Linked DNA regions of Cupriavidus metallidurans CH34. The protein of the gene in region 1 binds, or shares a complex with, the protein of each later gene. Links are inferred from orthologs where the notes say so. Each region holds a gene or a part of one and is shown on either strand. Other genes may lie near its edges.

Region 1 (3,223 bases):
AAATATGGAAGCCTTCGTCCAGCGCCTGCCGGGCGATGTCCCAGGTCTCCGTGAAGCAGTGCATGACGCCGCCAACCTCACCTGCGTTTTCCTCGCGCATCAGCCGCAGCGTGTCGTCCGCCGAGGATCGCGTATGGATGATCAGCGGCTTGCCAGTCTGGCGGGCCGCGCGGATATGGGTGCGGAACCGCTCACGCTGCCACTCCATCTCCGCGATGCTGCGACCATTGAGACGGTAGTAGTCCAGCCCGGTCTCGCCGGTACCAACCACTCGCGGATGCGCCGACAGCGTGACCAGCCGCTCGAGTGTCGGTTCTTCGGCGCCTTCCTCGTAGTCAGGATGCACGCCGACTGAGGCATACAGGTTCGGATGCTGTTCGGCCAGCGCCAGCACGCGCGGAAAGTCCTCGAGCGTCACCGAGATGCAGAGGGCGTGCGACACCTGATTGGTCCGCATGTTCTCGAGCAACTGCGGCAGCCTTTCGGCCAGCTCGGGAAAATCGATATGGCAGTGGGAATCAACAAACATGGGGATATCTCAATCGAGCCGACGTCGGGCGATCATCAGGTCTCGCTCGACGCCACGGTCACCGGCCCGGCATCGAACGACGATACCCGCGGCAAAACCAAAAACATTCATAAATTACAACAAGTTGCGACTAATATTTCGCGCAAGACAGCAACTCCAGATGGACTACAGGGTCTGGGTCGGTCGCCCGGATTCAATCGTCTTGCCAAGAATCTCTTCCACCGCGCGCTTCAGCGAACGGCCAATATCGTCGTCCGGGAGATGCACCCCCACGCCGGGCGTCTTCATCGGCGTGCCGACCGGCGTGATCCACGCGACAGTACCTTGCACCTGATACTTCTGCGGGCGATCCAGCAGCGACAGCACCAGGAATACCTGCTCCCCAAGCCTGAACGGCCGGTTCGAAGGCACGAAGATCCCGCCGCGCGCCAGGAACGGCATATAGGCCGCATACAGCCCTGCCTGGTCCTTGATCGACAGTGACAACACGTTCGGGCGGCCGGTCGTCGCAGGATTGGGAATCGTGGCGGGACCGACCGCTGGTCGTGTCGGCGCCGCTATGGCTGGTGTGTTCATCTTGACCCCTTGTTGCAGCGTTGCCCGCTTTGTGCGGGCTATTTGAAAGTCGCTTTGTTCGACTTGTACCACGTGTGCGGCACGATTCCTACCGCGAGACGCACGCTAACGGAACAATTGTCGGTAATCGAGCAACACCGACTCCATCACGAGGCGCGCCGCCAACGGATGGTTCTCATTGCGGCGATGTCCGACCAGCCGCGCGGCGAACGCCTGCAGCCGATGCGCGTCGGTTGCGCTGGCGCAGCGGGCCAGTGCCGTCTGCTCCTTCGGGAAGTAACGTGCGGCACCCGTACCCAGGCAGAGCGCCAGCAGATCGTACGTCCAGCGTTGCAGGGTGCCGAGCACGGCGGGAACCGGCAGCTTCTGCAATTGCTCCGCGGCGGCCAGGGCATCCAGCGCAGCCGCGCTACCGAGCTGGCCGACCAGCCAGCGCTGCAAGGGCTGTTCCTCGGCCTCGGCCGCGTGCAGCGCCGTCAGTGGCGCCCCCCCAGCCAGCGCCAGTTGCGCCTCCACATCGGCCACCCCCTGTCCGCGCAGCCAATCGAGCGCATCCGCGCTGGTCGGCCGCGTCATCGAGAATTGGCGGCAGCGGGACAGGATCGTCGGTAACACACGGTCGATACGATCCGTGACCAGCAGGAACACCGTGGACGGCGGCGGCTCCTCGAGCGTCTTGAGCAGCGCGTTGGCGCCTTCAGTCTGCAGCGCGTCGAGCGGATAGACCACCACCACGCGCAAACCCGCGCGGTGCGTGCCAACACCCACCGCTTCGATCAGCGCCCGCACCTGCTCCATGCGGATGATCTTGCTCGGCGCCTTCTTCTTGCTGCCGCTCTCGCCGTCGCCTTCGGCCTCTCCAGCGCCGGCTTCCAGTGCCTCGGGCCGAACCACCGTGAAATCGGGATGGTTGCCCTGACCAAACCAGTGGCAGGCGCTGCAGGTATTGCAGGGCTGGCCATCGGGCAGCGCGCTTTCGCAAAGCAGGCCCTGCGCGAAGTGCAACGCCAGATCGCGCTTGCCGATGCCTTGCTGGCCGTGAAGCAGCAGCGCGTGCGGCAGCCGGTCGCGTAGCGCGGTCAGCCGATGCCAGTCATCTCGTTGCCAGGGATAAAGCATTCAGGTTCAATCAGTTAGCGCAGCCATCTCATGTATTGTCGGAGTCAATGACATCGACATCACCACATGGATATAGCCATTAAAAATCAAAGCGTTGCAATAATTTCTTCAAGCGCCACACGAATCTCGTCGATCGAGCGCGTTGCGTCGATGACCCGAAAGCGCTGTGGCGCTTCCGCCGCACGGCGCAGATACTCAGTGCGGGTGCGTTCGAAGAAGGCGCGGGACTCGGCCTCAAACTTGTCGGGCTCACGGGCCCCGGCCAGACGTGCGCTCGCGGTTTCCAGCGGAACGTCAAACAGCAGCGTCAGGTCGGGCTGAAGACCGCTCTGCACCCACTGCTCGAGCGTGGCCAGCCGATCGAGCGCCAGCCCGCGGCCACCGCCCTGATAGGCAAACGTGGCATCGGTGAAACGATCCGAGATGACCCAGTCGCCGCGCGCCAGCGCGGGCTCGATGACTTCGGCGATGTGCTCGCGGCGCGCCGCGAACATCAGCAGCGCCTCGGTTTCAAGATGCATCTTCCGGTGCAGCAGCAACTGGCGCAGGTCTTCGCCCAGCGGCGTGCCGCCCGGCTCCCGGGTAGTGACGACATTTGCGCGCGCGCGCAGGCGCTCGGCCACCCACTCGATATGGGTGCTCTTGCCCGCGCCATCGATGCCCTCGAAGGTGATGAATTTTCCGCGCATGACCTTATGGTTTGCCGCGCTGGTACTTGTCGACCGCGCGATTGTGTTCGGGTAGTGAATTGGAGAAATGGCTGCTGCCGTCGCCGCGTGCCACGAAATACAAGGCGTCCGATGGCGCCGGCGTCGTGGCTGCGGCCAGCGACGCCAGACTCGGCAAGGCAATCGGCGTCGGCGGCAGGCCCGTACGGGTGTACGTATTGTACGGGGTGTCCGTCAGCAAATCCCTCTTGCGCAGGTTGCCGTCGAATTGCTCACCCAGGCCGTAGATCACGGTCGGATCGGTCTGCAGCATCATGTTCTTGCGCAGACG
Region 2 (3,314 bases), 1.2 Mb from region 1 along the record:
GTTCGGGCGTGGAGGGCGCGTCGCGCTTCCTGCGCCGTGTGTGGAACTACGGCTACGCGAACGCCCAGGCGATCCGCGATGGCGCCGGCACCGCGCCGACGGCCGATGACGCCGCGCTGCGCCGCGAGATCCACACCGTGCTCAAGCAGGCCAACTACGATTACGAGCGCATCCAGTACAACACCGTGGTGTCCGCCACGATGAAGATGCTGAACGCGCTGGAAGATGCGAAGACCGCTTCGCCGGCCGGGCGCCGTGAAGGCTTCAGCGTGCTGCTGCGCGTGCTGTACCCGGTGGTGCCGCACATCGCCCACGGGCTGTGGCAGGAACTCGGCTACGCCGCTGAGACGGTCGACATTCTCGACGCCGCATGGCCGCAAGTCGACGAAGCCGCGCTGGTGCGCAGCGAGATCGAACTGGTGCTGCAGGTCAACGGCAAGGTGCGTGGCAGCCTGACGGTGCCGGCCGATGCTGACCGCGCCGCGATCGAGGCCACCGCGGCCGCCAGCGAGATCGTGGCCAAGTTCGCCGCCGGTGCCGCACCGAAGAAGATCGTGGTGGTGCCGGGCCGTCTCGTCAACGTCGTGCTCTGAAGCACGCGGACTGGAATCAGCAGACAGGGATAACGAATGGATCGACCGAACATGGGACGCCGCGGTTTCTTCGCCATCGGCGCCGCGGCAGCGGCGGCGGCATTGCTGGGTGGCTGCGGCTTCCATATGCGCGGTAACGCCGATTTTGCGTTCAAGCGGCTCTACATCGGCATTCCCGCGAATTCGCTGATGGGTGCGGATTTGCGCCGCAACATCCGCAATGGCTCGGACACGCAGATCGTTACCGACCCGAAGGAAGCGGACGCACTGCTCGACGTGCTGGCCGATACGCGGGCCAAGTCGATCCTCTCGATTACCACCGAGGGTGTGGTGCGGGAATACCGTCTGACCTACCGCTTTACCTTCCGCCTGCGCGATGCCAGTGGCAAGGAGCTGATCCCACCGTCGACGCTGCTGCTGACGCGCGACCTGACGTACAACGAAGCCAACACGCTGGCCAAGGATTACGAAGAGCAGCAGCTCTATCGCGACATGCAGCGCGATGTTGTGAATCAGCTCATGCGCCGGCTGGCCTCGGTCAAGACGATCTGACGCGCCGGGTATCGGCGCGACTCAGGCCGACACAGGAAACATAGGGCGACAATGCAGCTCAAGCTCGACGGACTCGAGGCACATCTGAGGCAGGCGCAGGCCAAGGGCCTGGCGCCGCTTTACGTCGTTCACGGCGACGAGCACCTGCTGGTGCTGGAGGCGGTAGATCGCCTGCGCCGCGCTGCGCGAGAGGCCGGTTTCTCCGAACGCGACGTGCTGGTGGCCGAACGTGGCTTCCAGTGGGGGCAGGTCATCGAGGCCCAGCAGTCGATGTCGCTGTTCGGCGACCGCAAGATCGTCGAGTTGCGTATTCCATCGGGCAAGCCGGGCAAGGACGGCGGCGAGGCGTTGCGCGCCGTGGCCGCCCAGCCGTCGCCGGATGTGGTGATGCTGGTCACACTGCCGCGCCTGGATTTCGCCACGACGAAATCGGCCTGGTTCCAGGCATTGGAGTCGGCGGGGGTGTCGATCAAGGTCGATGCCGTGGACCGCACGCGGCTGCCCGCCTGGGTGGGCGAACGACTCGGCCTGCAGCAGCAGCGGGTGGAGCCGGGCGAGCCAGGGCGGCGCGCGCTGCAGTTCATCGCCGAAAAGGTCGAGGGCAACCTGCTGGCCGCGCATCAGGAAATCCAGAAGCTCGGCCTGCTTTATCCGCCCGGCGCGCTGACCTTCGACCAGGTTCAGGACGCGGTGCTGAACGTGGCCCGCTACGACGTGTTCAAACTGTCCGAAGCCATGCTCGGCGGCGACGTGCCGCGCCTGGTGCGTATGCTCGAAGGGCTGCGTGGCGAGGGCGAGGCTACGGTGCTGGTGCTGTGGGCGCTGACCGAGGAAATTCGCGTATTATCCAAGGTCCGGCAAGGCTTGGCGGGCGGCAAGCCGGCGGGCGTGCTGATGCGCGAACTGCGCGTCTGGGGCCCGCGCGAGCGGCTCGTACCACAGGCCGCGCAACGGCTGTCGATGCCGCAACTGGAAGCCGCGCTTGCCATGGCCGCGCGGCTGGACCGGCAGGTCAAGGGCCTGTCCGACCTGCCAGGCGCTGGCGGAGCGGCCGGTGCGTTACCAGCCGAGCCATGGGACGGCCTGATGCAGCTTGCGCTGATGATCGCCAGACCCGCATGAGGCCTCCGGGCCCCCGGGGTCCGGACAGGTGACCGGACCACCGAACCAGAACAATCGCCGGCAGCCGCGCCGGCGCATCGACATCGCGGCACTCATAGCAGACCGGGCACAGGCCCGGACACCATCATGACCGAGTTCGATCTCCACGCTTACATGACCCGCGTTGGCCAGCAGGCCCGCGCGGCATCGCGCGCCATGGCGCGCGCTTCCACGGCCGACAAGAACCGTGCGCTGCTGACGATTGCCGCGGCCATCCGCCGCGATGCGGACAAGCTCAAGGCCGTCAACGCCCGCGACGTCGAACGCGCCCGCACCAACGGCCAGGACGCCGCCTTCATTGATCGCCTGACACTGTCGGACAAGGCGATCGCCACGATGGCAGCCGGCCTCGAGCAGATAGCCGCGCTGGCGGACCCGATCGGCGAAATCTCGAACATGAAGTTCCGTCCCACCGGCATTCAGGTGGGCCAGATGCGCGTGCCGCTCGGCGTGATCGGCATCATCTATGAATCGCGTCCGAACGTGACCATCGATGCGGCGGCGCTGTGCCTGAAGTCGGGCAACTCTACGATTTTGCGTGGCGGCTCCGAGGCGATCGAATCGAATACCGCCCTGGCCGCGCTCGTGGCCGAGGGACTGGCCGCGGCGGGGCTGCCCTCCGAAGCCGTGCAGGTGATCGAAACCACGGATCGCGCCGCGGTTGGTCGCCTGATCACGATGACCGAGTATGTCGACGTGATCGTGCCGCGCGGCGGCAAGAGCCTGATCGCCCGCTTGATGGAAGAGGCGCGCGTGCCGATGATCAAGCACCTGGACGGCATCTGCCACGTCTATATCGATGACGACGCCGACCTGGAAAAGGCCGTGCGCGTGTGCGACAACGCCAAGACGCAGCGCTACGCACCGTGCAACACGATGGAAACGCTGCTCGTGTCGCGCGAGATAGCTGCGAAGGCGCTGCCGCCGCTGTGCCGTATCTACCAGGAAAAAGGTGTCGAGTTGCGCGTCTGCCCGGCAACGCGCGCCACGCTGGAAGCCGCCGGCTTC

Evidence for each region.
Region 2: the proteins of RMET_RS09145 (region 1) and holA are in contact, whole or in part, in a cryo-EM structure (PDB 8GIZ), measured with the Escherichia coli proteins. The link is inferred for Cupriavidus metallidurans CH34 from one-to-one orthologs.

What each region holds. Positions count from the first base shown.
Region 1 is NC_007973.1:1,981,632-1,984,854, forward strand. What follows is about bases 218-3,123. They hold RMET_RS09145 (DNA polymerase III subunit delta'), read right to left. Parts: upstream 2,225-3,123; coding sequence 1,211-2,224; downstream 218-1,210. Other genes in these bases: RMET_RS09135 (TatD family hydrolase), read right to left, coding at 218-529; RMET_RS09140 (PilZ domain-containing protein), read right to left, coding at 695-1,105; tmk (dTMP kinase), read right to left, coding at 2,311-2,913; mltG (endolytic transglycosylase MltG), read right to left, coding at 2,918-3,123. Outside these bases: more of RMET_RS09135, read right to left, coding at 1-217; more of mltG, read right to left, coding at 3,124-3,223. UniProt on the Escherichia coli protein: Part of the beta sliding clamp loading complex, which hydrolyzes ATP to load the beta clamp onto primed DNA to form the DNA replication pre-initiation complex.
Region 2 is NC_007973.1:3,228,040-3,231,353, reverse strand. What follows is about bases 235-3,231. They hold holA (DNA polymerase III subunit delta), read left to right. Parts: upstream 235-1,196; coding sequence 1,197-2,267; downstream 2,268-3,231. Other genes in these bases: RMET_RS14890 (glutamate-5-semialdehyde dehydrogenase), read left to right, coding at 2,394-3,231; RMET_RS14900 (LPS-assembly lipoprotein LptE), read left to right, coding at 630-1,145; leuS (leucine--tRNA ligase), read left to right, coding at 235-593. Outside these bases: more of leuS, read left to right, coding at 1-234; more of RMET_RS14890, read left to right, coding at 3,232-3,314. UniProt on the Escherichia coli protein: Part of the beta sliding clamp loading complex, which hydrolyzes ATP to load the beta clamp onto primed DNA to form the DNA replication pre-initiation complex.